DNA from 3 places in the Priestia sp. SRI_019 genome. Region 1 is predicted to be linked to each of the others. Evidence: riboswitches for the same ligand, from Rfam matches in the RefSeq annotation. Region 1 holds a riboswitch; each other region holds the start of a gene.
What was found. A riboswitch is a leader RNA that binds a small molecule or an ion and turns the genes downstream of it on or off. The one in region 1 is predicted to bind cobalamin.

Region 1 (10,712 bases):
AAAACGAAAATTAGTAAATACGAAGAGAAGAAACGTGCTGAAGAAGCTTGGTATCAATCACTATCAACGTTTCGTAAATTTTTTACCGGGCGTCCTTTAAGTCAGCATCAAGCGGTCGAGTATATGGTATACGTAAAGGAGCGCTTTAAAAAAATTGATCACCTTAAAGCACAAATGCGAGAACTTCATGAAGTTCTTGAATTAATAAAAGCGGAAAATGAAGAAACAAGTGAAATTACGCTTTCGCCTGCTATTGTACAAGAAATAAAACGATTAAAAAGCAGTGGAGGCGTTGGGATATGAGTGTTAATGAACTAAGTTTAGGGATAAATACAACGTGGGTCGTGTTAACAGCGGCGATGATTTTGTTAATGGAAGGCGGCTTTGCCTTGCTAGAGGCAGGTTTTGTCCGCTACAAAAATAGCGTGAATATTATTATGAAAGTATTCGCTGATATTACAATAGGAACGCTTTGTTTCTATTTAATTGGTTTTGGATTAATGTACGGTGATGATTTAGGTGGAGTTGTCGGTAAAAGCGGTTTTGCGCTCTCAGGTAATTTATCGCACCTTGACATTCCAATTGGGCTTGAAACGTTTTGGCTGTTTCAATGTGCATTTGTTATTGCGGTCATTTCTATCGTTTCTGGAGCGGTGGCAGAACGAATTAATTTCCGCGCATATCTTTTATATGCGATTTTAATGACTACATTTATTTATCCTATAGCCGGCCACTGGATTTGGGGAGGCGGATGGATTAGTAAGTTAGGGATGCTTGATTTTGCCGGTTCGGCAGTTATTCATGCTCTTGGCGGTTTTTCAGCTTTAGCAGCTGCAATAATGATTGGACCGAGAAAAGGGAAGTTCACGAAAAATGGAATTAGTTCTGTTTCTCTTCCAAGCAATTTGCCGCTTGCATCAGTGGGTGCTTTTTTATTATGGTTTGGATGGTTCGGGTTTAATGCAGGAAGTACGCTAAGTGCTACTGACGTTAGAATTGGTCACATTGCTATTGTCACAATGTTATCAGCAGCAGCAGGCGGAGCAGCTACTTTATTTTATACTTTATTTCGCTACAACCGTTCAGATGCACCTTCTGTGATAAATGGATCACTTGCCGGACTGGTTGGCATTACGGCCGGGTGCGCTTTTGTTAACACACCATCTGCTATTTTTATTGGAGCTGTATCTGGTTTATTAATGATGGCAGCTACAAACTGGCTCGAAGCACGTCAAATCGACGATCCTGTAGGAGCTTTTCCTGTACACGCTGCTTCGGGAATATGGGGCACGTTGGCTGTAGGCTTGTTTTCTACAGACGGCGGTGTGTTTACAGGAGGGAGCTGGACATTATTTGGCGTTCAACTTCTTGGGTTAATCGCTCTATGCGCTTGGGGATTTGTTACGACGTGGATAGGGTTAAAGGTTATTTCCTTGGTGGTTCCGCTTCGATCTACGGAAGAAGAAGAAGAAGTGGGCTTAGATATCAGCTACCACGGTATCATGGCAGCTCATCAGGCTCCTGAATTTATTGAATATGAAAACTACTATGCGGAAGTAAAAGAAAAAGCCGCAGATTCGTAATAAAAGGCCGCGCTTTATAACAAAAGGGCGGCCTTTTTATGTGAAAAAAAATAGATTAAAATACTTGGTTTAAATGATTGAAAAGTCAGAATATTTGTGTTATATTATAAAAAAGCCAAGGAGTTGATTTCTTATGAAAAAGAATTTACTTAATTCACCGCAAAAATCCAACGGAAAGGTGCTTGATGCATTATTCGCTGAGATGATTTTAGACAAGGCGATTGCAGAATTTCGTAAAGCACAGCTAAAAGAAGAAATCGACCGCACGCTATTGATGAAAAATAAAGAAGAGTTTTTAAAACTCTCATCAGAACTTAAACAAATTTCTTAATTACTTACTATACTTCACACACCATCTATTTTAGATGGTGTGTTTTATTTTTGATACCTACTAAAAGGGATTAATTAGTAATAATTATGAATATATTCCTGTTTAAAACTTTATTTACATTAATTGTATTGACTTCTTTTATGGATTTTTTTAACATAAACAAGAATTAAAGAGGAGGGGTTTGGTTGGGACATCTATTATTAGTAGATAGCTTGATTGCGGGTATTGTTTGCATTGTGTTAGGAATTTTATTTAGAGCTCATAAAACAAGTAAATTTTTGTATGGCATAGGGATTGTGTTTGGTCTTATTTTTGTCATCGGGACGGTCACTCATTCTCCATCTAATACAGAAACTTCATCAGTTACAGCTGAGAAAGTAGAAGCAAATCAAAAAAACAGTAAAGACACGTCAGAACTTAAAGCTCTCGTTACTAAGGGAATGACAGATAAGGAATTTCAAAAAGAAAAAGAGAAAGCCGCTTTTCAACAGTCAGACTTAATTGTGTTAGGTAACGGAGAAGTCGGATATGTGATCAAAGCTGAAGACGGTTACGTTGTAGCTGATACGAATGGCGAAACCATTTCAAGCGTTGAAACGTTTAAAACGGCTGATGAAGTAGAACAGTATGAGTTAAATGAAGTTAAGAAAGTACATAAAGATGTAAGGACAGTCGATGCTCATTATACGGCTTCAGATTTAGAAAGCTTAGAAGATTTTGATCAAAAAATTAATGAAGTGCTGAAGCGCGTTAATCTTACAAAAAAAGAGTTTAATGAACTAAAATTAAAGGATGTTAAAACATTAACTTCTCATGAAATAGAAGTAATGAAGACTATACGTGACTCTGTTTCTCCTCTTACAAAAGATACGCTGCTGCAAAAAACGATTCCTGCTAAAGATATTGAAAAGTATGTAGATGGCTCTTATACAGCAGTGGGAGGATATGTAGCTAAAGCTGAAGATGTTCATGATATTACTTCGTACAAAGATTTTGTTGAAAGCTTACGTTTAGATTACACCGATGGCTCAGGCAAAAGGCCGTTTCCTGAAGAAGGATCGACGTACGGTGTAATCAAATTTAAATCGCAAGCGGTAAGCCACGTTGATATTCCCTACGGAACTGTGTTGGGAGGGAAAACAACAGATGGACCTCCATGTACGCTTAATGGATTTACAGGATCTCGAAACGGGGAAACCGTTCCAGAGTTCAAATTTGATAACTATTATCCACCAGCAAACGGAGCGGAACTATACCAAGTGGTAAATGGGGAAGAAGTACTTTTAGCTACCTATGTGGCAGAAGAAAAACGATTTGTACCAGCGGTTGCTAACCCAATGTAAAGGACTGGTTTTTTGTGATTCGAAAAGGTTTGCATGCAGCATATAATGAACGAGATTACGAATGTTATGAAACGGAAAACGGATGTGTAAAGCTGATTAGCTATGAGAAAGGCGATGTAGCAAATGGATTCATTCCATACAATGACACGACTTTTACAAAAGAAGTTCCTCGTGATGCTGTTGAAGAAGTGTTTTTTGTAGCTCCGTATGCTACTTATCAAAATGAAACGTTTGGTGTGTCAGATGCTTCTGATCGTCGAGTGCTTTTGACCACATCTGAAAAAGAAAAAGCTGATAAATATCATTTTCAACGAACGGATAAATATCTATACGAAAAACATGTGTTAAGAGAAGAAGTGAAGTTAATGGAGAAAAAAACTCCTTACTCATAAGGCGCCATAATAAAAAGAGGATGCACTCGCATCCTCTTTTTATTTAATCAATTTTCTTGAAGTGTTTCTGTTCGTATTATCATTTGTACGAAGGAAGGTAATGACAAGACCGATTAATCCTCCTACAATAGCAGGAACTACCCAGCCGAGACCCACTCCATACATAGGTAGAATCGATGTAAACAGATCGTTTACTGCCGCAATTTTGAATCCAGCAGCATTTAAGCCATCAAATAAACTAACGATAAACGTGAACAGAAGGCTTACTTGGTAGACTTCTGAACGTCCTTTAAATAAAGGGTGTAAGAATGTTAAAGCAATTAACACAATAGCTAACGGATAAATAGCTGTTAAGACCGGAACCGAAATAGCGATTAATTCCGTTAAACCAAAGTTTGCTACAACGGCGCTGAATGCTGATAAAATGACAGCAATCAACTTATAAGAAACACTTGGAAACAGCTTATGGAAAAAGGATGAACAAGATGTTACAAGGCCTACACTTGTTGTTAAACAAGCAACGGTAATCATCAGGCCTAAAAGAATTCCTCCGTAAGAGCCAAAGTAGTAATTTGATACTTCAGCCAAAACTGTACCTCCGTTATCAAGACGTCCAAGCTCTGATACGCTTGAAGCACCCATATAGGACAATGCACTATAAATAAGAGCTAAAATAACGGCAGCGATAGCCGTAGCTTTTGCACAAATTGTGATAATTTGTCGGTTAGTTTTTGCTCCTTTTTCTTTAATTGCATTAATAATAATAATTCCAAAAACAAATGATGCTAGTGTATCCATTGTTAAGTAGCCTTCTTGGAAGCCTTTAAAAAATGCGTGTGTTGTATAAGCTTCGCTTGGTGCTTCAAATTTCCCAATTGGGTTCACAACGGCTACAACTACCAATATTCCAATAAACGTTAATTTAATAGGTGTTAAAACTTTTCCTACTAAATCGACAATTTTCGCAGGATTTAGCGAAAAAAAGCAGGTAATAGTAAAGAAAATTACCGTGAAAATGATAAGGGGAAGGTGCCCTGGATTTTCTGATAAAAAAGGCTTAACGCCAATTTCGAACGAAACGCTTCCCGTTCTTGGCATCGCAAAAAGCGGTCCGATTGCCAAGTATAAAATCGTAGTAAAGATAATACCGAAAGCTGGGTGTACGCGACTAGCTAAAGACTGCAGATCCTCTTTTCCGGAAAAACCAAATGCGAGAACGCCTAGAAGAGGCAGACCTACACCCGTTACTAAAAATCCAGCGTTTGCTGACCAAATATTGCTTCCAGCAGACTGACCTAACATTGCAGGGAAGATTAAATTACCTGCGCCGAAGAATAGGGCAAAAAGCATAAAGCCAATAACCACTATAAATGAAAAAGGAACTTTGTTTGACACATTAAAACCTCCAAAATTATAAATGCTTTTTATTATCGTGTTGAATAATTAAAATTTTCAGAATTTTATATTCGAATAATAAAAATAAACATGTATCGTATTATACTAACCTAAAATGCATATTTCAATATAAAATTTTATTTTTTTAATTTATTCGCTGAAATAGCAAAAATAGAAAAATACTTAGCAAAAAAATCTCAATATACAACAATTATTTGATATGATAAAACAGAACCGTGGCTTTTAAAAATTCGCATGTGCGGCCTAGCATCCTTTTAGTAAAGAACTGTTTACATAAGGTGCTGTAAGGATGTATATTTATACACGGTTCGCGGAACCGCATATGCTCGATGGATGAAAGTCAACTGTGCGAAAGGAGCAAGAAAGTGAAAAGGTTAGGTCTAGCAACTCAGATTCTAATTGGACTGATTTTAGGCGTAGCTGTAGGTGCTATCTTTTACGGAAGCGATACAGCCATTTCTATTTTACAGCCGGTTGGAGACATATTTATTCATTTAATTAAGATGATTGTCGTACCGATTGTGATTTCAGCATTAATCGTAGCGGTCGCAGGAGTAGGCGATATCAAAAAATTAGGTAAGCTTGGCGGAAAAACAATTCTTTATTTCGAAATTGTTACAACCATTGCTATTGTAGTAGGGATTATTGCCGCGAACTTATTCCACCCTGGTGCAGGGGTTGACATGGGACATATTGAAAAAAGCGATATTTCTCAATATGAGGCAACGGCAAAAACGTCTGAAAGTACAGGGATTGCTCAAGAGCTTCTTCATATTGTTCCAACAAACGTGTTTCAATCGGTAGCAGAAGGTGATCTTTTACCAATCATTTTATTTTCCGTACTGTTTGGTGTAGGCGTAGCTTCGATTGGAGAGAGAGGAAAACCTGTTTTAGCCTTTTTTGAAGGCGTCTTGGATGCAATGTTTTGGGTAACTAATTTGGTGATGAAATTTGCTCCAGTAGGTGTATTTGCACTTATTGGTGTTAATATTATAAAGTTTGGTGTCGGATCACTTATTCCATTAGGAAAATTAGTGTTCGCCGTTTACTTCACCATGATTTTCTTTGTGCTTGTGGTTCTTGGAATTATTGCTAAAATGGCTGGAACAAGCATGTTTACGCTCATAAAAGTGTTAAAAGACGAGCTGCTTCTTGCTTTTACAACGGCAAGTTCAGAAGCCGTTTTACCGTCTCTTATCAAAAAGATGGAAGACTTCGGTTGTTCTAAATCGGTTACATCGTTCGTTATTCCAACGGGCTACACGTTTAACTTAGATGGTTCAACCATTTATCAGGCGCTGGCATCGCTGTTTATTGCTCAAATGTACGGCATCGACCTTTCCATTATGGATCAAATTCAGCTCCTTCTTGTGCTAATGTTAACCTCAAAAGGAATGGCTGGTGTACCAGGGGCATCGTTTGTAGTTGTACTTGCTACACTTGAATCTATGGGCTTCCCTCTTGAAGGCATGGCATTTATTGCAGGAATTGACCGCATTCTTGATATGATGCGTACCACAGTTAACGTAGTAGGAAATGCTTTAGCTGCCATTGTGATGTCGAAGTCTGAAGGCGAATTTGATAAGCAAAAATCATTAAACTATACAAATGGATTAAAGAAATCAAACATAGCTTAAAACAAAAAAGCCGGGCAGCTGCCCGGCTTTTTTGTTTGGATCTGCCTGTTATCTTTTTTGAAACATATGGTAAAATAAAAGAAATGAGAGACAAAGGAAGTGTCATAATGACGGAAACTGTTCAGTTAATTAAAAAGCTTGTTTCGATTCCCAGTCCTTCTGGAAATACAGAAAAGGTGATTTCATTTGTCGAAGACTATGTAAAAGAGCTAAATATTCAAACGTATCGCAATCGAAAAGGGGGCTTAGTCGCTACTATTCCCGGTAAAGATACAGATCACCACCGCATGCTGACGGCTCATGTTGATACATTAGGTGCTATGGTAAAAGAAATCAAATCGAGTGGGCGTCTAAAAATCGACCTGATTGGAGGGTTTCGCTACAATTCTATTGAAGGAGAATATTGTGAAATTGAAACTTCATCAGGAGAAGTATTTACAGGAACCATTCTTATGCATCAAACATCTGTTCATGTGTATAAAGATGCAGGGAAAGCTGAGCGGAATCAAGAAAATATAGAAATTCGATTGGATGAAAAAGTACATAGCGCAGAAGATGTTCGCAGCCTTGGAATTGAAGTTGGCGACTTTGTTTCGTTTGATCCTCGTGTAGAAATAACAAAAAGGGGTTTTATTAAATCTCGTCATCTCGATGATAAAGCAAGCGTAGCTTTATTGCTTCAGCTCATGAAAACAATTCAAGAAGAACAGATCGAACTGCCATACACTACGCATTTTCTCATTTCAAATAATGAAGAAATTGGATACGGAGGAAATTCGAATATTACGCCTCAAACAGTAGAATACTTAGCAGTTGATATGGGTGCTATGGGAGATGGACAATCTACTGATGAATACACTGTGTCTATTTGTGTAAAAGATTCAAGCGGCCCATATCATTACGGTTTGAGAAAGCATTTGGTGGAGCTAGCTAAGCAGCATGATATTCAGTACAAATTAGATATTTATCCATTTTACGGATCAGATGCTTCTGCTGCTATTCGTGCGGGACACGATATCGTACACGGCTTAATTGGTCCAGGAATTGATTCTTCTCATGCGTTTGAGAGAACGCATCAAGATTCATTGAATCATACGTATAAGCTTCTCTATTACTATATTCAGTCGAACATGGTTCTGCTTTAAGAAAGGGATATTTAATTAGTGTATTTTTATGCAAAATAAAGAACAGGATGGGATTACGATGTCTGTTCTTTCCTTTCTTAAAAAAGAAGCCAGCTGTCCGGCTTCTTTTTTTTAATAAATACTATATATTTTTTACTGGTGGAGCAATAGGTGATTAAAAAAGCACCTTTTTAAAGAGATACAATACTGCTTAAACCTTTTGTACATTTTGTTCATTTACAGAAGTTAAAATGTTTTTAAATTTTTAAAAGTTTCTTGTGACAAGTTTTGTAGAATGGGTTTTCAAAAGGAAATGGTTTCGTCATAATGTGGATATAGCGATCACTACAATAATCGGAGGCGAATCTTTTCATGTGGGTACTGACGGTATATGCTGGAAAAGAAATGAAAATGTTTGAATTTGAAACTGAAAAGCAGGCGAGAGAAGCTTTTGCCAAAACAAATGGCTGTAAAGTTCTTTCAGAAGTCGTGTATTATAATGATCCTCATTTAACATTGGTAGCTATATAAGTAGAAAAACAAGAGCTGATTTTTTGCTCTTGTTTTTTTATGGCTCTTTATATCCTATAAAAAGAATAGAGTTGAAATAAAAAAAAATGTACGCTATGATATGGTAGTTACTTCTATTATTCTGATAGTTTAAAAGGTTCATATATATCAAACAGCAACAGTAAAGATGCCAAGAAGGCTTAATAGGGAAACTGGTGAAAGACCAGTACTGCCCCCGCAACTGTAAGTGTGGACGAACGAGTATAACCACTGTGGAAGAATCACGGGAAGGTTCTCAAGTAGAATGATACACAAGTCAGGAGACCTGTCTTTATTGTGAAGTTTCTATTTCTCCGGGGAGCGGGAAGGGAAACGTTGGCTTAAAGTGGCATTCGTGTACACTCTTATTCTGACGTTTTACCCGCTCGCATATTAGCGAAGCGGGTTTTTCTCATGTCGCAAAACTACATATCGTGCAAAAAAGGTGCGCAATGTTTACATTGCGTTAAATGGGAAGTCTGGTGTGAAGCCAGCGCGGTACCCGCCACTGTGAAGATGAGCTGATTGCATATGCCACTGTATTCGGGAAGGCGCAATCAAGTGATGAATCGAAGCCAGGAAACCAGCCTTTTTCTAATGCGAAGCTTACCCTACGGGATATAGGTGGAAGTGCAAAAACTTAGTTTGAATTTTTCTGCGCCTCTATCAATGATAGAGGCGCTTTTTTTAGTAAAGGAGCGAATGAGTGTGACGACGTGGAACTTAAATGGAACAAAACATCACGTATTGATTTGTAATGGAAGCAGCTGTATGAGAAAAGGTGGAGAAGAAGCCACCCAAGCTATTCGAAATAAAGTGACGGAACTGGATTTGGATGAAACGGTTCATACAACGCGTACACGCTGTAATGGACGATGCAAAGATGCTCCTGTAGCTATTGTGTATCCTTCAGGAGATTGGTACAAGCAGGTCACTGAAACCGTGGCTCACCGGATTGTCGAAGAACATTTAGCAGGAGGCTGCAGTATAAAGGAATCGCTTATTTATGAATATGATCAAAATGGTTTCGTTTCTCCGGAAAACAGTGACTCCATAGAAGGAATTGACAAAGTAAAAAGTAACGCATAAAGGAGGAGCTAGCATGAAAGGTAAACTGTTAGTTATCGGATTTGGGCCGGGAAGCTTTGAACATATTACACAGCGAGCAAGAGAAGCCATTCAAGAAAGTGATATGATCATCGGTTACAAAACCTATGTGGAATTAATTCAAGGACTGTTAACGAATCAGCAAATTATTAGTACAGGAATGACCGAAGAAGTAAGCCGTGCACAAGAAGCTGTAAAGCAAGCGGAAGCAGGAAAAACCGTGGCTGTCATTTCAAGCGGAGATGCAGGAGTATATGGAATGGCAGGCCTTGTGTATGAAGTGTTGATTGAAAAAGGCTGGAAAAAAGAAACGGGCGTAGAGCTGGAAGTAATTCCTGGCATTTCGGCTATCAATTCATGCGCATCTCTCCTTGGAGCGCCCGTGATGCACGACGCTTGTACAATTAGTTTAAGTGACCACCTTACGCCTTGGGAACTAATTGAAAAAAGAATCGAAGCAGCTGCACAAGCAGATTTTGTAGTGGCTTTTTACAACCCAAAAAGCGGAAGACGAACAAGACAAATTGTTGAAGCACAGAGGATTTTATTAAAGTACCGTTCTCCTGATACGCCTGTTGGTCTTGTGAAAAGCGCTTATCGTGACCGTGAAGAAGTCGTAATGACCAACTTAAAAGACATGTTAAATCATGAAATTGGCATGCTGACTACCGTTGTTGTCGGGAATTCATCTACGTTCTTTTACGACGATTTAATGATTACCCCGCGCGGGTATCAGCGGAAATATACCCTCAACCAAACGGAGCAGCCGCTAAGACCGCATCAGCGACTTCGAAAAGAAGCAGAACCATGGGCTCTCGATCAAGAAGAGACTGTAAAGCAAACAGCTTCAGCTATTGAAGCAGTTCAGACCAAACCAGAAGAACCAGCAACTTCACGAGCTCTTGCAGAAGAAGCGCTTCAAGCAATTTTAGGTGAAACCACTTCTGCGGTCGTACATCAGCCAATAGAGTCAATTTTCGAAGTGGCAGTTAGCCCAGGACTTGCCAATAAGAAATTCACACCTGTTCAAATGACCACACTAGCAGAAGCTGTTGGTGAAAAAGGTACGATGGAGTATACACCTGACCATCAAATCAAACTGCAAATCCCAACGACTCAGCCAGATGTGATTATTAAAAAGCTCCAAGCAGCTTCCTTTTTACTATCTCCGGTCGGAGATGTGTTCACAATCAAAGCGTGTGATTTTTGTGACGGAGAAAAAAGTGATGC
Region 2 (10,712 bases), 630 kb from region 1:
TACAAGACCGTACAAACCAAAGCTAAACGCTAAGCTTAATGATACCCATGGGATATGCCCGTATGTAACTGTCATAACGATAACACCTATAGCAGCCAATCCAACAGAAGCACCCTGCCAAAAATTAAGCTTCTCTTTTAAAACGACTATACCAAGCAAAATACTAACGAGCGGGTTGATGTAGTAACCTAAACTTGTTTCAATAATATGATTATGGTTAACCGCCCAAATGTAAACGAACCAGTTGATGCTGATCAGCACTGAAGCCACAAATAAAATGACCGCTTGTTTCGTATTACGAAATAATAAACCAAGCATCTTCTTTAAAGCACTCATTTGCTTTGTCACAAGCAAAAGTAAAAGCATAAAAACAAATGACCATATGACACGGTGAGCGAGTATTTCATTCGCATTCACTTCGCCAAGAAGCTTCCAGTAAAGCGGAAAAAGCCCCCACATAACGTAAGCGCTGGCTGTATAAACAATACCTGCTCGTTTAGAATCTTGATTCATTTCTCAACCTCTTTTCTTTATCTCTCTGTCTCTTATCATTATAGATGCATTTACCTCTTTTTTATAGCTTTATTTTGCCTATCGAAATAGCTCATAAAAAAAACGATCGCTTTTAGCTCGACCGTTTTTTATACCTTATTTTTTAGGCTGTTTAAATACTTTAGCACTGCGAATATACTCTACATCCTGTACATTTTCTCGCGCGTTAGCGATTCGAGCCGCAGCAAAAAAATAATCGGATAAACGATTTAAATACTGAAGCACCGCCACATTAATTTTATGCTCACGCTGCACGCCAACAACAAGCCGTTCTGCGCGGCGTGTAATCGTCCGGCAAATATGAAGCGTTGTTGCTGCAGGTGTGCCTCCAGGTAAAATAAAACGCTCAATGGCCGGCGCTTCTGACATATAGACATCAATGCGTTTTTCAAGTACTGATATCATGTCGTTTGTTACTTTGTACGGATGATCATCTTTTGCAAATGCTAAATCACTTCCACAGTCAAAAAGCTCATGTTGAATCGTAATTAGCTCTTCTTTTACATCTTTTAATGCTGCTTCATCCAGCTGATAAATTGCTTGACCTACAAAGCCATTTAGCTCATCAATCGTACCGTATGCTTCCACTCGAATATCGTCTTTATTTACTCGTCCTCCAATTAAGCTTGTCTGCCCTTTGTCCCCTGTTTTTGTGTAAATGTTCATTGTATTTCCTCCTTCAATCGATTAGCAATTCCGTACCAAATGTGATCTACTTTCCGGGCATGCGCTGCTAAATACTGATACGCATACCCGCACTCATCTCTCCACTGCCGCTCTGTTGGATCTAAAGGAACAATCCCTCTGCCGACTTCAGTTCCAATCACTATCAACTGTTCCCATACACCGCTGTCTCTCCACTTCTGTATCAACTTTTCAACAACAAGGTGCGGAGACTCCAGCTCGCTATGTATTAATTCCTTAACATAGTGCTCAAATCCTTCTAGCACTATGTAACTTTCTTCGAACTCAAGCGCTGGTAAAACAGGGTCTTCATACAAACAATGCCATTTTACCGACTCACTGGCATAATGCTGCTTCACCCATTTTCTTTTGCCGGTAAATGCACCGCCGAATACGAAATGCATGCTCTTCTCTCCTTTGCCTGTTTGTATGTACACGCTACTGAAAAACCTTCTCCATAAGAAAAAGAAACATCCCAAAGCGACGCTGTCTGTTTAAAATGGGATGCAAGTAAACGCAGTGGTCCGCCGTGCGAAACAATAGCAATGTGACGCAAATGCCGACTGGCCGCCAAATCGACCGCTTCTTCCCACGCTCCCCAAACTCGGTTTGAAAAGCTTGAGAAGCTTTCACCCTTCGGAGGCGTATGTTCTGTCCAGTGATCAATCCAATTTCTATACGCCCGTATGTTTTTTAAATCTTCATACGTCTTCTCTTCCCAATCTCCAAAATGCAGCTCACGCCAATTTTTACTTTTAACCACCTGAGATTTTGGAAAAACAACTGCACTTGTTTCTAGCGCTCTTTTTAAGTCACTGGAAATAACGAGCTGAGGTTCTAGAAAAAGCTCTTTTAATTCATTTTTCCCTTCTGTACTTAAAGACGGATCACTCCACCCTATATATTTTTTCTGTTGATTTTCAAGCGTCATGCCGTGACGAATACATGTGATAACCAAAGAATTATCCATAAAAACGTTTCTCCTCCTTCAATGGTTGCCCCTATAACATCTCCTGTTACGCCCCCAAACTGCGAACGATAAAACCGTATCCACAGCCATAAAAAACCGGCAAAGAAAAGAATAATGAATTTATTGTCCATAAAAACAGCGAAAATAGCAACTAAGAATAGGCTCATGACGATAAATACATAAATAGACCGTTTGGTGACTCCTTTTTGAAAATAAGCAGCCAGACCCGTATCTTTAGCGGGCTTATCTCTCATCAACAAAAAGGCTGCTCCAATTCTTGGAAGGGTAAAGACAACTAAGCATGCCCAAATTGATAAAGAAGAAAGAGACGCTAATTCATAGATCGCACTAAAACGCAGCAGCAGAAGAACCATAAGAGAAAGAATAGCAAAAGACCCAACGTGCGGATCACTTAAAATCTGCAGTTTTTTTTCCTTTGACTGATGAGAAAAATACGCATCGCTTACGTCCATCCAGCCGTCTAAATGAAGACCACCCGTTAAGATAAGCGGTAAAAGCAAAACTAAAATACTATCAACAATCGTAGTGATAGGTGAAGATTGAAGCAGCTGTAAAAAGCTATAAAGCATCAAGCCTAGTAACATACCAATCCACGGCAGCACAAAAAGTGAGCGTGCCGTTCTTTTTTCAGTCCATTGAACCGTTTTAGCCAGCGGTAAAATCGTAAAAAACTGGAGAGAAATTCGTAGTATGGCTATCCATTCTTTCATATATCTACACATTCCTTTCCTTTTTTAAAACGATAAATTCCCGCTTCTACACAAATAGCCACATCTGCTTTTTCTACAATATACTGATGTAATTTCCCTAACATCTTCATATAGCTATATGTGGGCTCCTCTAATACGCCCGCTTCAAACAGTTCATTAGATACTAGCACAACCGTCTGAGACTGCGCAAACAGCTTATCGAGCGCTTTGATCATATGACGAAAAACCTCTTGTTTGCCCTCTTTTGTTTGCCACCTTTTTTCTGTTAAAAAAAGCTCATTGGCAAGCCAGTTCGTGACACAATCCAAAAGTATAGCATCATCACTTTGAAGATTTGGCAGAATTTGTTGTAAATCTACAGACTGTTCGATCGTTACCCAAGGCGTGTTCGCTGCTTGGCGTTCTGTTTGATGAAGCTGGATACGTTTTTGCATTTCCTTATCTGTTTGCCTGCTTGTGGCAATATAAACAGCGCGCTTTGTACAAAAAGTTTGAACCATATTCTCCGCTGCACGTGATTTTCCACTTCGAACGCCTCCGCTAATAAAGATGATCATATTTCATCAAGTCCTTGTTTGATTACGTTAAGTAAATAGTCATTTTCTTCTTTCGTTTTCACAGCCAAACGGATATAGCGTCCATTTAAAAATGGGAAGTTTTCAGTATGCCGGGCTACCACACCGTGGCTTGCTAAATAGCCAAGCCATTCACGCGTTTTAATAGAAGACGGAACGCTGCAAAGATAATAGTTTGTTTGAGAAGGAGAAACCAAAAGCCCCCATTCCTCTAGTTGACTCAAGATTCGTTTTCGTTCTTGTTTAATATAATGTACGGTGTTTTTCACAAAATCTTTTTCATCTACACATATCATCCCTACTTGCTGCGACAATCCATTTACACTCCAAGGAGGCTGTTTTTTAGACATCTCGCTAATGATTTTTTCATTTGCCAAAATATAGCCAAGGCGAAGCCCGGCAATATTAAACATCTTCGTCATAGAACGCACAATAATGATATGTTCATAATCCAGAATAAGAGAATCAAATGAAGGCTGATGTTCGACAAAATCAACAAATGCCTCATCAATCATTAAGTATGTACCATGATGAGCAGCAGCTTTTACTACTTTCATCCATTCCTCATGACTATACATAACGCCTGTTGGGTTGTTTGGATGACAAATCCAAAGTACTTTTATATCCGGAAGGATGCTCATAATTAACTCTATATCCCAGCTCCAGCCGTTTTCTTCAGCTAAAGGAATGTACGTCACTTCACATCCATAAGCTTTACTTGCCTGTTCATATTCAACGAAAGTCGGCTGTACAATCCCTGCTTTCTCTCCTGAAAATAACGAAGCAATAAGGAAAAACGCTTCAGCGGCGCCATTTGTAGGCAGCACTTGAGCAGCTGAAACATCATGATGAGCTGCTAGTTTATTTTTCAGCTCTGTTACTTGAGGGTCAGGATAGCTAAACGCAGCATCCTTGAATTCGTTCCACTTTTCGTGAAGCACAGGGGGAGCCCCTAAAGGATTTGTGTTCACACTAAAGTCTTTTATGTGTGACAAATTCTCGGTCCCTATTGCTTTTAAAAAGACAGTAGGATTAGCTCCATGTGTAGGTAATAGCACTAATAACTCCTCCTAACAAAAGATATAATAACCACGTAGCATAGACCGTCCTTTTCATAATGAAAACAGCTTGTTCAATATGACCGGCTTGCAGAGGAATGAACGGTTCGCCCATTTTTGCACGATTAGATTCTATGCCTTTGTATGTATTAAGTCCGCCGAGTTGAATACCTAAAAGAGCAGCTACTGCACTTTCCCCGTATCCGCTATTTGGACTTGGATGCTTCTTAGCATCACGTTTAATCAAACTCGTTACATGCCCAAGAGAATACTGGCTTTTTGCTACATTAACAGCCGTCATCACCACTGCAGTTAACCGACTTGGAATATAGTTTAATACGTCATCGGTTTTTGCACTAAAGTAGCCGAACAGAAAGTAGCGGTCATTTTTGTACCCAACCATCGAATCACATGTGTTAATAGCCCGGTAAAAAAACGCTAGGGCTCCTCCTCCTATAAATGCATAAAAAAGCGGAGCTGTAATACCATCACTTGTATTTTCAGCCACGGTCTCTACCGTGGCTCTGGCAATTTCTCCTTCTGACAAACGATCTGTATCTCGTCCCACAATCATGCTTACTTCATATCTAGCTTTCTCCATATCTCCTAGCTGAAGCGGCTTTTGTACCTTATAAGCAGCTTCGCTTAAAGAACGAGTGGATATAGTAGTCGCAATCATTACGCCCTCTACTAAAACACCTGCTATAAAATGAACTTCGTATAAAGCATGAAGGAACAAAAAGGGAACAACTCCTGCGAGCACAGCCATACTTATCACAAGAAGCAATCCTTTGAATCGTTTTCCTGCACCTTTATTTAATCTGGAATCCATCCAATAAATCCATTTGCCAAACCAGCGAACGGGATGCGGCCAATTTTCAGGGTCGCCTATAATTCGGTCAATTAGTAAAGCAATCGTCATGGCCGTCATGTGTGCAATTATCGCTTGTGTAATACTCACTTCTTCACCTCTTTCCCTTAAGTCCCTGCTCTAAGCTTATTTTCACCAGCTTGGCTACCGCTTGCCCTAAAGCGGTCATAGAGCCTGCATATTCATATAATGGTCCTTGCTGAGACGCTGCAACTGAGATGCTGTCCGTAGATGTTCCCGTAGCAATCGTCTTTGTAGCCGGATCTATGACACCCAGCTGTGACAGCGTTTTTGTTTTAGCTTCTGTGGCCGCAACAAAAAGCTGTAAAAACGCTGCATCCGTAAGCGTACCTTCCACGAAAAAAAACATATTAATTGTACCGGGAGAGGAATAGAACGGGACAGCTTCGTCAGCTATAATATCTACTGCGTTTCCTACTCCAGCCGTTATCACGGAAGCTACTCTTACTCCGTAGCCTTCATAACAGTAAACCGCTCTTTCTTTTAACCAAACGGCTGTCATCAACCCTACGATTTGCTCATGGCGCACATTTTCTTTCATCAAATATTGCTCATACTCCAAAGAAGGAGTATCTGAATAATAGTCTTTGTGAACAAATCGATTGTAAAAGGTGTCCGTTTCCGTAATGCCTGTTCCTAAAACCCCTGAGCTGTATGTTTTATAAGAAGTCTCGGTTTTCATGATTAAAAGCTCAGGCCGTTCTTCAATTTTAAGATGTGAAAAGGGACCAATCCCCTTTTCAATTCGAACTGGAATATGGTCCCTCTTCTTATTTATTGTACACCTCAGGGTATACTGCTTTTGCTAAGTCCTCTAAGCCATCTACAATACGAGGTCCTAAGCGGTTGATTTTGTTTTGATCAACCTTCTCGATGTTACCCTCTTTTACAGCAGTCATGCTGCTCCAAGCGGGACGCTTCATAATCTCATTTTTGTCTGCATCATACGTTGCGATAATAACGTCAGGGTTTAACTTAACAACTTGCTCTTCAGAAAACTTAACCCAACCCTTTTCACTAGCCGCTACGTTATCAGCACCGATCATAGTAAGCATTTCGTTCATGAACGTACCTTTTCCTGTTGTATAAATCTCAGGAGCTCCTGATACCTCTATCCATACTTTTTTACGATCTTCTTTTGAAATCGTTTTTGCTTTTTTCTCAATTGAAGCTACTTTTTCTTTCATGTCTTTAATTGTTTGATTAGCTTCTTTTGTTTTACCCGTTAATTTACCGATTTGGGTAATAGAATCATAAACCGTATCAAACGTTGTTGAATCTTTTACAACAAATACCGGAATCCCCGCACTTTCAATTTGTTTAAATACTTCATCCGAAACGCCCATACTTGAAGCGTGTGCCAGCACTAAATCAGGATTTAAAGCAATAACTTTTTCTGCATTAACGTTCATATCTCCTACCTGCGCTTTTTTCTTTACGCTTTTAGGATAATCATCGTTGCTTGTGACACCTACTAATTCTTTTTCAAGGCCAAGGGCATATACAATCTCCGTATTACTTGGCATTAGTGAAACAATTTTCTTAGGCTGTTTTTTCAACGTAATTTCTTTATCACGCGCGTCTTTTACCTTCACAGGAAATGCAGCTTGTGACGTTTGTGCTGTATCTTGCTTCGTTTTTTTATCACTGTTGCTTTGGCTGCCTGCACCGCATGCAGCAAGTACGATGACTAACAGTGCAATAATGGAATACGAAAGCCATTTTTTCATCTAAATACTCCCCCTATATATTGTTCATTGTGAATACGAAACCTCCACGTTAAAGAAAAAGCAAATGATCATGCAAAAAGCAGCGCTATCCCGTTTTTCCGCTTTGACTATGTATACTGCTCGCAGGCAGCTTCAAAATAAAAAAGCTTTACTTTCAATTGAAAGCAAAGCAGGTAACGTCAAGATAAGCAGGAAAAGAATCCGTTCACTATACTTGATATGTATGTTCATTACCCTGCTTCACCCTTCCTCGAAGGTTTCACAGTTAACAATAAGGCAGGTCTCCTGACTTACGCACAAAGCGCTTACAGTGGCGGGACCGCGCTGGCTTTTCACCAGACTTCCCTTTTCACTCAATCTTTAAATTGAGACCTTATTGCTTTACGATTATTCACTTGTCCTAGTATACCCCACTCATGGAAAAATGGAAATAGCCATTCTCACAAAAAAAAGCTGCAAGAATGCTCTCGCAGCTTAGGGAATTAAAGAGTTGCTAAAAATTCACGGACCGCTTCAGGCGTTTTAGCATTTGCACTGTGCAAGTGTGCAATTTTTTCACCGTTTTTATATACAAGAAGAGAAGGAATACCCATTACATTGTTTTCAGCAGAAAGTTCTTCAAACTCATCCTTGTCAATTTTAAACCATGCTTTATCTGTATTTTCGTCAACGATTTCATCAATGAACATATCCAAACGTTTGCAATCAGGACACCACGTTGTCGTAAAAATCCCAACGCTTAGTGTTTCGTTCTTAATTTGTTCGCGAAATTGTTTTTCTTCCGTAAATTGTTTCATTGTGTTACCTCCAGCATCTATTCGTTCCTTCTCCCTATTCTATGGTAAGAAGTCTGACTTCATTATAAACGATTTTTTTATCGTTGTGCTAATGTTTCAGCTTATTTAGACCATAACGGTTTTAGACGTAAAAAAATGCTAGCTTAAAAAAGCTAACATTTCGAAATCACAGAATGTTGTGTCTATTATCAGCTAAACCATTTAGGCGGCATGTTTCGGTTCCAATAAATTTTCCCTAAATCATAATGCTTCTGAAAATTATCTGCAGCCGCATGATAGTGAAAATTAAACCAGTATCCATCTTTTGGAGGATTTTCACGCCGTACATGAAATCGTATTAAGTCCTGACCGGTTTCCCGGTCATATACATGGAAAATCTTTTCACCGTAGCCAGCAGCAGGATGCTCGCTTATCTCGAGATTCTGAATCGACTGTTCACGCTCAGTGCCAATGTCGGTCAGCACTTCTTCAATTTTAGGTAACACTGCTTGACGAAATTCATCTTCAATGACAGGTCCAATTTTTGTTCCGAATTTTTCCACTGACTGTTTTTCAGCTGATTCCATTGCATACGTAACAAATGATGAAACGTCTTCATATTTTGGTTCTTCATATGGCAAATGAATATCTTCTATAACAGCTGTGACAGGAGTTGTTTCTCTTACATACCCTGCTTTATGTTGCTTGTCCGCTTTTGCATCATCAACGTATAAATATTCTGGTGGAGTGACAAGCCCAAATGTAAATACTGTAATAAATACAATTAGCATTCTTTTTATCCATCTAGGCATTCGTATCTTTCCTTTCTCATCTTTTCCCATATGGTCTTTTCATATCGTAAAATTCATTGTTATAACTCACTAGGTATTGTAACATACTTATTAATTTTTTACCTATATTTGCTTATTCATTTATGCTGCCTACGGGCATTCGACGACTTTTTAGTTAGCACCTTCCTTCTTCTGTTTGAGCTTGTCACACCGAGCGGAAACCTATACAAGATATTCCTTTTTTGCTGGATGCTTAAACACAAAAGTATTTTTATGTTCAAAAATATATCATACTTTTATGAACTTTAGATGAAATTCATAAAAAAAACTTCCAAAACTTTTTAATCCCTAAAAGGTTTTGGAAGTCTTTTCAATGATCGGGATTCATTTTACTTTTTTGTTTATTATTGTATATCAATTGTCCCGTAATGAAATTTTGATGTTTTTCGTTTTTGTACGGTAAATCCATGTTCTTCAAAACGAGTGCTTTTCCAATGATCTTTTAGCACGATCTTTTGTTTGGCTACTCTTTTTGCTTCTTGTATAGCCATTGGCGTCAGCGTAGTATAAAGTGCTATTGCTTTAATACCGTTAATTCCATTCGATTCATCAATTTGCTCTTGAAACATAGGATCAAAGTAGACAACATCAAAAGAATTATCTTCACAACAAGCCAAAAACGCTTCAAAATTTTGATGAACCACGTTTATACGCTTCATTGCATCGTTCAACTCTTGTACGTCACTTTCCCAATTTAAAAGCCCTTGTTTGACTAAATAAGCTACATAGCGGTTGCCTTCTAGTCCGACAACTTTCCCGCTTTCCCCTACCGCTGCGCTCGCCATCATACTATCCGATGCAAGACCAAGTGTACAGTCAAGCACGCTCATTCCTTTTTCTAAACCAGCAGCTTCAATAAACGGATCACGTTCTCCCCGCAGCCATCTCTTCACTCTAAACATAGCGGAGTTTGGATGAAAAAAAATAGGTTCCTCTTCGTTTTGAACGTGCAACTCTACTCTATTCTTACCGACAACCAGCACATCTGCAGCTTGAAGATTCTGAAGATCTGCAACGGATTTCTTCTCTCTTACTACAAAAGGTATACTTAAATCAGCGGCTACTTGTTTGGCTTTTACAATCATCTGTTCATTTGTTCGACCAGCAGTCGTAACAATCACTTTCATAACTCCCCCTACACTGTTTGGCTATTTACATAAAGAAAAAGGATGCCGATAGACATCCTTTTTCTTATAAAGTATATGCGATTTTTCTCTAAAAATCTATATACTAGATGTGACAAAAGCAGGACATTTTATGAACAGTGCTGCTTAAAGCCATTTAAAATGTTTTCAAAAATAACTTCTAACGGCTGACCTTCAATTTCATGTCGAGGAATAAAATGAACGACTTCTTTTCCTTTTAAAAGCGCCATAGACGGTGATGAAGGCTCAATGTCCCCAAAATATTCACGCATTTTAGCTGTTGCTTCCTTATCTTGGCCAGCAAAAACAGTTACCACTTGATCTGGTTTTTGCTCAGACTGTAAGTACGCTTGCGTTGCTGCAGGACGTGCTAAACCAGCAGCGCATCCACAAACTGAATTAACGACAACAAAAGTTGTGCCTTCTACGTTTTCCATAAAATCAACTACGGCTTCCTCTGTTGTTAATTCTTCATAACCAGCTTGAGTTAATTCTTGACGCATTGGTTTAACTAACTGACGCATATATTCTTCATATGCCATTGACATATTAACATTCCTCCTAACAATCATTCACGCTAAAAGCATACTATAAAAACCAGGAAAAATCTAGCTACTCACTCTTCAAATCCTTATCGCTGTCCCGTTCTCCTTTTCCATTTGACAAAAAAAGATTAAAACCGGGTCATATCATCTAATTTTTTTCCATAAAAATGTCGATTTTTACTATTAATATTCCATTTTTTGTA
Region 3 (10,712 bases), on a different contig from region 1:
CTTAATATCTTTAAAATCTATTGTAACAACAGGATTTATATTGACCGGAGGAGTGATGGCGAGTTTAGGCAGGTTGTTATCTCTGCTGCCTCTCCACGTTATAGGTACTTTTATTTTAGCTATTGGTGGTATCGTGGGCGCTGTTGAAGCATGGAAGACAGAAAAAAAGAAAAGTATTGTTATCCTTGTTTTAATAGTATCTATGATTGCTTTTACATTTGTAATATAAATTCTGCATGTAACAAGAGCTGCTCAACCCGTGAGCAGCTCTTATCAGTTTCTTATTTATTGTGTTTCAAGATGCTGATCTCTTTTCTTTAACGTAAGAGCGAGCAAGAACGAAACGACGGCGAAAGCGATGGCTACATAATAGACGGTATGAACCCCGCTTGTCATACTTTTTATTTGTAGCAGCGTTTTATTCGTTTCGTTTGATTGTTGAATAAAGTGCTGAGAAGCCATGGTCATAATACTTGTATACAAAGCGGGTCCAATCGCGCCTGAAACTTGGTTAATCGTATTTGAAATAGCTGAACCGTGGGCATGAAGCGGTTTTGGCACTTGATTTAAAGCAAGCGTCATCACGGGACCGATGCTTAAACCTACGCCAATTGTAAAGGCTGCGTATAAGATGGCTGCAGTCGTCGTGCTTGTTCCGCTTGAAATAGTAGTGAACAAACTTAAAATAAATGTTAAAAGGACTAAGCCCGTTAAAAGCAGCGGTTTAAATCCGATTTTGTCAAACAAACGTCCTCCCACCATAGCTGTTAGAGCCAGCGTTACACCGCCTGGAAGCATAAGAAACCCTGTTTGCAAAGGAGACAGTCCCGCAGCCGTTTGGAAGTATAGCGGCAAAATTAACATCATTGAAAACTGAATCATCATAATAAGAAACATTAAGAAAATCGATCTTGAAAACACAGACGATCTAAAAGGCTTCATATTAATCATAGGAGAATTCAGCTTTGTTTGCTGTCTGACAAATAAAGCAAGAGCTATGACGCCAATTATGAGCGTAAGCCATACGATAGGATTACTCCATCCCGTCTCTTCACCAGCTGCGCTAAATCCATAAACAACTCCTCCAAACCCAATCGTAGAAAGAATCACAGATGGGATATGAATTGTTGGTCTAGATGTTTCAGAAACGTTACTGAGCTTGAAAAGAGCAAATAGGAAAATAAGCGCCGCTGCAATTAAAAGACCTAGAAATATAATTTGCCACGAATAGTATTGAATAATTAATCCTGAAAGAACCGGTCCTATTGCCGGTGCAAATAAAATAGCTACGCTAAAAATCCCCATTACGGTGCCGCGTTTGCTAATAGGCACGAGTGTTAACATTGTGCTCATCACAAGAGGTAAAATAATGCCTGTCCCTAATGCTTGAATCATACGGCCCACAAAAAGCAGAGAAAACCATGGAGTAATAAATCCAATGAAGGACCCAATTAAGTAAAAACTCATAGCCGTCACAAACAGCTGTCTTAATGTGAATCGTTGAATTAAAAAAGCAGACACCGGAACAGAGATGCCAATTACAAGCATATATCCGGTAGTTAACCACTGAGCTGAGCTCGTTCTAATGTGAAAATCTGAAATGATACTTGGCAAGGCCACGTTCATTACCGTTTCACTAATTAAGCATAAAAAATTTCCTAGAATCAAAATGAAAAGGATAAGCTTACTTTGTGTACTCATTTTTTCTTCTGTTTGTGTCATAAGTGACCTCCTTTTACTAAATTAATTTTTGTTTGCGAACAGCTTACCAATTTGGTCAGCTGCAATTTGCATAGGGACTGTACTATTTTTAGTTAATGAAAGAGTATAAGCCCCTTCAATCCAAGACTGTATAGCTGAACCTAGCTGTCTTGCTTCCTCTTGTTCATAACCTGAACAAACTAACTTATCTGCATAAACTTGCTCCCACTCGTTATACACGGCTTCACAGGCCATGCGAAGCGTTGCGTTTGATGACCATACTTCACTCGACATAGCAGCGAGAGAGATATCCGCTTCATTTTCCACTTGTTCAAACATTCGATCAGCCATCAGTTTTATATGATATTGAATAGCTGACGCGGCATCTTCATGAGAAGCGAGGGATTTTTCGATATAAGCTTTGACTCTTTCTCCCGTTTTTTGAATAGCTTCTTTTGCTAACTGTTGTTTTCCATCCGGAAAATAATAATAAATAGATCCTCTCGGAGCGCTGCTTTCTTTTGTAATTTGACTTAGACTGGTGGCGTGATAGCCTTTTTTGCGAAAAAGTTTAGCAGCTGCGCTTAAAATTTTTTCTTTTGAATTGGTTGGTTCCATGAAAACAGCTCCCTGATATAATTACTAGTTGATCGGTCAGTATAATGGTAGCAACTCTATACTGATCAGTCAATCCAGACGTTTAGGTCTTGTATATAAGTAAAGATTGATGCAAGCTTCACAGGTGTAAGCATTGATTGAAATGTTAAGAATAAGGTTACAAAGTATTTTGGAGCTATACTTCTATTACTGTTAAAAAAATATGATTAAGTAATGAAATTAAAAGCAGACGAGAAGCGTATAGCATGTTACGATAGGGACGGTATAGAAATTGGCATATGTCTGTTTCTAATAGAAGAGATAAATTTTAAAATTTTTAAATGTAAGGTTGTGATTCACCTGAGACTGAATAAATTTATTAGCGAATCTGGAAAGGCGTCAAGACGCGGGGCAGATAAGTTAATTAGTGAAGGAAGAGTAACCGTTAATGGAAAGGTTGCAAAAGTCGGAGATCAAGTTAAGCCTGGCGATGATATTCGAGTAAGCGGCCAACAGCTTCGGATTGCTCGAAATAATGTATATATTGCGCTTAATAAACCAGTCGGCATTACAAGTACGAGTGAAAAAAAAGTAAAGGGAAACATCATTGATTTAGTCAATCACCCTTTGCGTATTCACCACGTTGGACGACTTGATAAGGATTCAGACGGCTTAATTTTACTTACAAATGACGGCGATATTATTAATGAAATTTTACGTGCAGAAAACAAGCATGAAAAAGAATATATTGTTGCAGTAGATAAGCCAATTACACCGGAGTTTATCAAAAACATGTCTGAGGGAGTAAAAATTTTAGGCACAAAAACGCTTCCTTGTGAAGTGACACAGCTGTCTAAGTATGAGTTTCAAATTATTTTAACACAGGGTTTAAATCGTCAAATTCGCCGTATGTGTGAAGTGCTTGGATATGAAGTATACCGCCTTCAGCGCACGCGTATTATGAATATCCATTTAAACAACTTACCTGTTGGGCAATGGAGAGATTTAACGAAAAAAGAGCGTACGCAGCTATTCAAAGAATTAGACTATGAACCTAAAGAGTGGTAAATCAAAAGACACCAGCCTGTTAGACTGGTGTCTTTTTTATTCGCATACAACTACTTGTCTAGAAAATACGCTTTTGCGCGCTATGCAGCGATCTGAAATAGAAAAGCCAGCTTCATGAATCATATGGTCAATCGTATCTACTGTAATCACGACCACTTTATCCGCAAAGCGGCGAGCGTGTTTTAAAATAGAAAGCTGATCTTCAGGCGTCGCATAGGTGTAGAGATTGTAAGGCATGTCGATGATAGCTACATCATAGTGAGTTGTAACATCTGAAATCGGTCCAGTTTTGACATCACCGCTTAAACCGAAATGCGCAATATTTTCACGAGATCCGTCGGTCACAAGTGGATTGATATCGCGTCCTACAATATCAATGCCCATTGAAAGGGCTTCTACAAGGACTGTACCGATACCGCAGCATGGATCAATCGCTTTGATTCCTTCAGGGTTTGGAACGGCAATGTTAGCTACAGCTCTTGCAAGGCGGGTACTGAGTGCTGTAGAGTATTCACGCGGTTTCTTCAAATGATGCAGCCATACCGCTTCGCTTTTTTGATATTTCCCAAAATACCAGCGTCCTTCAAATGGAACAATGCCAAACAAATGGTCAGGGTTATGCAAGTCTGCTTCTGCTACAAAATGCCAACCCACATCACGTTCAATAGCACGCTGACCTTTATAACTTATTTTTTGATCTTTTTCCAAGTCATTAATTTTCATGAAAATGAGTTTAAATGTTTTGTCTCCAAGGTCAATATCTTCTACTTGCTTACAAATATCAGCAAGGTCATCTGATTCATACATAATATCTAATCGCTCTTTGATAAAAGGGCTTCTGCTTGGATCAAGTTTAACGGCACTTTTTATGATAGGTTTCTCAGTTTCAATGTCAAAAAGAGAGCGTCTCTCTAATTGACATAGTGAGAGTTCCTCTTCGCTGCATGCGTATGTGTAGATATACTGAGGCAGCTGCGTATGGTTATTCAATATTGTATCATCCTTTATCGTATCTAATTATCCTTCTTCTCAAACAATAGCGAGAAAAGAAGAGAAAAGCAACGAATTTAAATATATTTGGCCGTGAATACTAAATTGAAGCGCTACATAGTCCACTTATTTGACAAAACATGCTAAAATAACTGGTGATAACCTGCATGTGCTGCTGTCTATACAAAAGAACTGGATCAAGGTTTCTCAAAAATCATTTACACACTGCTGACATTTTGATGAATAGGAGAGGCTGCGTGATGTCTAAAAGTGATCATGAAAAGCAACAGATGAGTCGGGCTGATATGAAAAAAAAAGCCAAAACATCCTCGCAAAACCTTGTGATGAACGTACTCATTGCCATTGTATCTGTATGTATTTTAGCTCTTATTATAAATGTTTTTGTACTAATGAAATGAGCCGTTATGCTGCTCATTTCTTTTTAGTAGGTTCAGCTTTTATTGAAGCGTTTGAGGTCTCTTTCACTAGAGAGCACATTGTGAATAGCATATCTTTTTTTAACAAATGATAGTTGTGATATGATGAGGCAATAATATATTAGACAAAAAGCTGGAGGTTACTTAGTGTGCCATTACTTAGATTTGATGTAATAGAAGGAAGAGATGAAAAAGAGTTAAAAACATTACTAGACGCTGCTCACCGAGCGATGCTAGAAGCCTTTGGCGTCCCGGAGCGCGACCGTTATCAAATTGTACATCAGCATCCTGCTCATGAAATGATTATTGAAGATACAGGTCTTGGCTTTGAGAGAAGCAAGGATTTGGTTATTATAAGTGTAACGAGTAAACAGCGAACAGAAGAGCAAAAGCAAGCTCTTTACAGATTAATTGTAAAAGAGCTTGGAGAGAGCTGCGGCATTCAGCCAAACGACATTATGATTTCGATTGTTGAAAACGGTAATGCTGACTGGAGCTTTGGCATGGGAGAGGCTCAATTCTTAACTGGGAAATTATAAAACGGTTTATTATCTAGAGAAGCCCTTATTTCTAAGGGCTTTTTCTCATTTTGTCTATAAAAATATTATTCTCTTAGTCACATCTTACTCAAAATTAAATACAGACATCTGTCAAATGAATGATACAATAAGCTTATATGCCATTTTGAGTGGAAAAACCATAAAAGAGTTCGGCGTACTAATTTTAGAACAACAATAAATTTACATAAAGATGTAAAGATTTAAAGGTTAAAAGAGAAGTGTATAAAATCTGTAAAACAAAAGAACAGTTACGCGTTAAACATAGGAGTAAAAGGTTCTTCACGTGTTTTTTCGGATAATAAGAGAAAGTAATTTTGATCATTGAGGAGGAACTTAGAATGTTTGGATTTGATGCAGATGTATCGCCGTTAGTGCGAATTAAAGTAATTGGGGTTGGCGGTGGAGGAAATAACACCGTTAACCGTATGATTGAACACGGTGTCCAAGGAGTAGAATTTATCGCCGTTAATACGGATGCTCAGGCGCTTAACTTATCTAAAGCAGATGTGAAAATGCAGATTGGTGCGGCCTTAACGCGAGGATTAGGTGCAGGAGCTAATCCAGAAGTAGGAAGAGAAGCAGCCGAAGAAAGCAGAGAACAAATTCAAGAAGTACTGCAAGGCGCAGACATGGTATTCGTAACAGCTGGCATGGGCGGAGGAACCGGTACTGGAGCAGCTCCGGTTATTGCCCAAATTGCCCGTGAACTAAATGCTTTAACAATTGGAGTAGTCACTCGCCCGTTCAAGTTTGAAGGAAATAAACGTACGAAGCAAGCAGTAGGGGGTATTACTGCGATGAATGAATCGGTAGATACCCTTATTGTGATTCCAAACGACCGCTTGCTTGAAATTGTCGATAAAAAGACGCCTATGCTTGAAGCATTCCGTGAAGCAGATAATGTTCTTCGCCAAGGTATTCAAGGTATTTCAGATTTAATCGCTGTTCCGGGGCTGATTAACCTTGACTTTGCTGATGTAAAAACAATCATGTCTAATCAAGGATTTGCGCTTATGGGTATCGGACGAGCTTCCGGATCAGACCGGGCAATTGAAGCAGCAAAAAAAGCCATTTCTAGTCCGCTGCTAGATGCATCGATTGATGGAGCAAGAGGCGTGCTGTTGAACATTACGAGCGGCAGCAGCTTGAGTCTTTACGAAGTACAGGAAGCAGCAGATATTGTCACGTCTGCTTCTGATCAGGACTTAAATATGATTTTTGGATCTGTGATTAATGAAGATTTAAAGGACGAAATGATGGTAACCGTTATTGCCACTGGATTTGATGATGAAGATGTTTCACCATCAGCTTCTACTTCTAGAGTTTCAAGAGCACGCTACTAAATTAAATAACCAGCTTTTATGGTGGCAATTGTTTTTCAATTGCCTTAAAAGGGAATCCGGTGCAAATCCGGAGCGGTCCCGCCACTGTAACAAGGAGCCTTATGTCAAAAAGCCACTGTCTATTTAGAGACGGGAAGGCGGTATAAGGCAATGACTTGAAGCCAGGAGACCTGCCATAAATCTCAGCACACAATAACCTACGAGGATAGGGAGGTGTTTTGGCAGAATCAAAAATAAGATAAACAAGGGATACGTTTATCTGAATTTGTTGTGAAGACAAGCACTTCTTTTTAGAAGTGCTTTTTTTTGTATTAAAATAGAAGGTGGGAAAATCAATGATAAATAATAAAAAGCTCGTATCTATGATATTTCTTGTGTTACTTTGCCTCACTGCTTGCGCTCCTAATGAAGAGAGCATAAGTATAAAAGAAAGAAAGAAAACGGATAAAAGTGTGACGTTTTTATTTAATTTTACATCTGCAACGCTTGATCCTCATACCGACGATAATTATACAGCAGTTCGTGCGGGAGTAGGGGAGACGCTTGTTAAAATCAGCGACGATTTAAAAATAAAGCCTTGGCTTGCTGAAAAGTGGGAAACGAAAGATAACGGCCTTACATGGACATTTATGATAAGAAAGAACATCACGTTTCAAAATGGAAAAGCGCTGGATGCAAATGCTGTTAAGTCTTCTCTTCAAAGAACGATAGATCAAAGTTATGCGATGAAAAACGCTTTAAATATTAAAGAAATGAAATCGAACGGTCATGCGCTGACAATTACATTAAAAGAACCAATGCCTAAATTCCCTTCTGAGTTAGTGCATCCAAACACAGCTATTATAGATGTTGATGTTTCTAATATAGCTAAGAAGCCCATTGGTACAGGTCCATTTCACGTTTTGACTTTCGATCAAGGAAATCAAGTGAAGTTAGAAAGATATGAACATTATTGGAATGGAAAAGTGAAATTGAAAAATGCGATCTTTGCATTTAACGAAGATGCAAATGCGCGAGTTGCAGCTCTTCAGTCCGGGACAGCCGATATTATTTATCGGCCGCCTTTAGAAAGCTTGAGCACTTTACAAGCGAATTCGTCTTTCAAAGTAAGCGGAGTACCTAGTGTGCGTACTCATTTATTGCTTTATAACCAAACCAATGACGCATTAAAAGACGAAAATGTAAGAAAAGCTATCGATACCTTATTGAACCGAAAAGAAATTGTCAGCAGCATAATGAACAATCAAGCGGCAGCGGCTCGAGGTCCATTTTTATCTCAATTTCCTTTTGCTGATAATACTGCTAACGAGCAAAGAGGTATGACATCTGCTAAAAAATATTTAGAGAAAGCAGGCTATCAAATCAAAAATGACAAAGCAATCAAAAATGGAAAGCCACTATCGCTCTCTCTTGTCACATACAGCTCTCTGCCAGAACTGCCTTTAATTGCTCAGCTTATACAGTCTAATGCCAAAGAGTTAGGAATTTCTATTAAAATTCACCTAGTTGAAGATAGCGATGAATATGTAATGGCAAAAGATGATTGGGATTTAGCATTGTACAGCCTTATCACAGCACCTAGAGGGGATGCCAGCTATTATTTAAGCACGAACTATTTGCCGGGCGGTGGTTTAAATGCCAGTCGAATTAATGACGATACGCTAACAAAAATGATAGAACAGTTAAATTCAACCGTAGATGACGCAAAACGAAATCAGCTAGCCAAGCAAGCAACCGCTTTGATTAATAGAAAAATGCTGACATCATCGATTGTACATCCAAACATTGTTGTTGCTTATAATCAACAAGTGAAAAATTGGACAACAAATCCCAGTGAGTATTATATGCTGACTCAGCATTTAGACGTAACGCCGTAGTCAATATTGTTGTTCCTATAGGAAAACGAGAAAGTATACAATGATAGAAAAAAGGATGTGACAGTAAACGTGCAAGAAGTACAAATGTATCAAATTAAAGAAGTAACAGAAAAAGATGCGGAAGTGGTTCAGTTTGTCATGAATATACGGAATGAGCTATTTCCTATGCTGCAAAAAAATCAGCTTCCTGTAGATTTGCTTCATTTTAATGAACATTATGTTCAAGCGAAAGGCGCTGCTTTTTTTGCAGCTGTCACGGAAAATCAACAAGTAATTGGAACAATTGGTTTATACGCTTACGATGGAAGGTTTCATGCATTAAAAAAGCGATATGAACATAAAACTGCAGCTGAGATTGTAAAATGCTATGTCGATCCAGCGTACCGGCGTCTAGGCATTGGACAGCAGCTGTTAAAAGCAGTGGAACAATTTGCTCAAAATCATTTTTATGACACGTTGTATCTGCATACTCATCCTTTTTTACCGGGGGCTATCCCATTTTGGACTTCACAAGGTTTTATCGAAAGGCTTGCTGAACAGGAAGAGCCATGGAATACGCTGCACATGGACAGAAAAATACAACCAGTCGTAATGTAACAATATTATACAGTAATTACCATAGAATCTAGATAAGAGCTCATGCTATAATAAGCGTACTTACATTTATAGCCTGTAGGGCAAGTCCTTACAGAAAAGAACCACATTTCGAATTGGCTGAAACGTGGTTTTTTTCTATGAAAAACAAATAACAAAATATTTTTAAAAATATATATGAAATCGCTTTCAAAATAATGAAATATATTATATAATTACTAGTGTTGTGTTGTACTTTGTTAGTGTTAAATCAATATCCTACATGTGTGAGCCGATTGCCTTATGGTAGTCGGCTTCCTTTTTATGGTAAGATTCTATAAGGAAATTGCATTCGTTAAAATGGCTGTAATCGTCATGACAATAGTTGTCCCAAAGGCCCACTTGAAAAGAAACTTTTGATGCTCGCCGAAATCTACTTCAACCAGCCCAATCAGAATGAAAGTAGCGGGTACTAAAGGGGATAGAGGAAACCCAGTTGTGGAATGTCCCAATAAAGCTGCTCGTCCTATTTCTACAGGGTCTACACCAAAATTAGCTGCTGTATGGCTAATAACAGGTAAAATGCCAAAGTAATAAGCATCAGGTGAAAATACAAAGCTAAGAGGAAGGCTTGTTATTGCTACAACTAAGGGAAGGTGAGAGCCCAGCCATTCAGGAGTGAGGCTTACAATGGTATTAGCCATGGCATCCATCATTTTTGTTTCTGTAAAAACGCCTGTAAAGATTCCGGCTGCAAAAACCAACGTACTAACCATTACAAAGCTGTTTGCATGACTTAAGATTCTTTCCTGCTGTTCTTTTGGATGAGGAAAATTAACAAATAAAGCAATGGCAAAAGCAATAGCAAATAAAATTGGAATAGGGAGTATGTCTATGATCAAGAGAGTCATTAAGCACAGTGTCAATAAGGCATTAAACCAAAAGAGTCTAGGCGGCTTCCCAGGAATTTCATGAGCTGAAAGCTGTTCAGCAAAAGCCATTGATGCACCTTTTAAATGAATGGTTCCTAAGCGCGCTTTTTCTCTCTTTCCGAGTAAGTATGCTGAAAATAAAGTCCACATCAATCCCGCTGTCATAGCTGGAATAAGAGGATTAAATAGATCTGATACTTCTAATTGTAAACTTGCTGCGGCTCTTACGAGAGGACCTCCCCAAGGAATCATAGTCATAACACCTGCGCTTAAACTAATAACACAAGCCAGTATTAGTCGGTTCATTCCCAGTTTTGTGTACAAAGGGAGCAAGGCGGAAACTGTAATTAAAAATGTAGAAGAGCCGTCTCCGTCCAAGCCAACAAGCATTGTAATAACGGCAGTTGCCATTACGACTTTTAAGGGATCGCCTTTCACAATGTTTAGGATACGAGAAATCATAGGATCAAATAAACCGACGTCAATCATTAGTCCAAAATATAAAATAGCAAAAACGATCATAATGGCTGTAGGAGCTACTTTTAAAATACCATTCATCATCATATCGCCCATATCAGCACTAAAACCTCCAATTACACCAAAGAGGATAGCGACAAAAATAAAAGCAACAACC

Region 2: it holds a riboswitch for cobalamin, as region 1 does, so the genes downstream of both, AC2YJL_RS14390 (ABC transporter substrate-binding protein) here and AC2YJL_RS11140 ((2Fe-2S) ferredoxin domain-containing protein) in region 1, are expected to answer to the same signal.
Region 3: it holds a riboswitch for cobalamin, as region 1 does, so the genes downstream of both, nikA (nickel ABC transporter substrate-binding protein) here and AC2YJL_RS11140 ((2Fe-2S) ferredoxin domain-containing protein) in region 1, are expected to answer to the same signal.

Annotation. Positions count from the first base shown of each region.
Region 1 covers NZ_JBYCZN010000002.1:162,257-172,968, forward strand. The annotation lists gene AC2YJL_RS11095 (hypothetical protein) at 1-303, shown strand, start outside; gene AC2YJL_RS11100 (ammonium transporter) at 300-1,583, shown strand; gene AC2YJL_RS11105 (IDEAL domain-containing protein) at 1,717-1,914, shown strand; gene AC2YJL_RS11110 (hypothetical protein) at 2,100-3,257, shown strand; gene AC2YJL_RS11115 (hypothetical protein) at 3,272-3,649, shown strand; gene brnQ (branched-chain amino acid transport system II carrier protein) at 3,689-5,044, opposite strand; gene AC2YJL_RS11125 (cation:dicarboxylate symporter family transporter) at 5,431-6,702, shown strand; gene AC2YJL_RS11130 (M42 family metallopeptidase) at 6,810-7,847, shown strand; gene AC2YJL_RS11135 (hypothetical protein) at 8,199-8,357, shown strand; cobalamin riboswitch at 8,505-8,683, shown strand; cobalamin riboswitch at 8,802-8,981, shown strand; gene AC2YJL_RS11140 ((2Fe-2S) ferredoxin domain-containing protein) at 9,084-9,464, shown strand; gene cobJ (precorrin-3B C(17)-methyltransferase) at 9,478-10,712, shown strand, end outside.
Region 2 covers NZ_JBYCZN010000002.1:791,019-801,730, forward strand. The annotation lists gene rarD (EamA family transporter RarD) at 1-513, opposite strand, end outside; gene AC2YJL_RS14350 (cob(I)yrinic acid a,c-diamide adenosyltransferase) at 649-1,218, opposite strand; gene AC2YJL_RS14355 (bifunctional adenosylcobinamide kinase/adenosylcobinamide-phosphate guanylyltransferase) at 1,215-1,640, opposite strand; gene AC2YJL_RS14360 (histidine phosphatase family protein) at 1,592-2,206, opposite strand; gene cobS (adenosylcobinamide-GDP ribazoletransferase) at 2,164-2,937, opposite strand; gene AC2YJL_RS14370 (bifunctional adenosylcobinamide kinase/adenosylcobinamide-phosphate guanylyltransferase) at 2,934-3,494, opposite strand; gene cobD (threonine-phosphate decarboxylase CobD) at 3,491-4,570, opposite strand; gene cbiB (adenosylcobinamide-phosphate synthase CbiB) at 4,545-5,531, opposite strand; gene AC2YJL_RS14385 (adenosylcobinamide amidohydrolase) at 5,536-6,252, opposite strand; gene AC2YJL_RS14390 (ABC transporter substrate-binding protein) at 6,233-7,192, opposite strand; cobalamin riboswitch at 7,451-7,583, opposite strand; gene AC2YJL_RS14395 (thioredoxin family protein) at 7,675-7,989, opposite strand; gene AC2YJL_RS14400 (YpjP family protein) at 8,178-8,780, opposite strand; gene AC2YJL_RS14405 (class I SAM-dependent methyltransferase) at 9,164-9,940, opposite strand; gene AC2YJL_RS14410 (BrxA/BrxB family bacilliredoxin) at 10,075-10,512, opposite strand.
Region 3 covers NZ_JBYCZN010000006.1:24,120-34,831, forward strand. The annotation lists gene AC2YJL_RS23690 (hypothetical protein) at 1-229, shown strand, start outside; gene AC2YJL_RS23695 (DHA2 family efflux MFS transporter permease subunit) at 286-1,722, opposite strand; gene AC2YJL_RS23700 (TetR/AcrR family transcriptional regulator) at 1,744-2,319, opposite strand; gene rluF (23S rRNA pseudouridine(2604) synthase RluF) at 2,659-3,366, shown strand; gene AC2YJL_RS23710 (TRM11 family SAM-dependent methyltransferase) at 3,403-4,356, opposite strand; gene AC2YJL_RS23715 (hypothetical protein) at 4,617-4,775, shown strand; gene AC2YJL_RS23720 (tautomerase family protein) at 4,943-5,332, shown strand; gene ftsZ (cell division protein FtsZ) at 5,692-6,696, shown strand; cobalamin riboswitch at 6,699-6,888, shown strand; gene nikA (nickel ABC transporter substrate-binding protein) at 7,032-8,573, shown strand; gene AC2YJL_RS23735 (GNAT family N-acetyltransferase) at 8,643-9,170, shown strand; gene AC2YJL_RS23740 (CitMHS family transporter) at 9,482-10,712, opposite strand, start outside.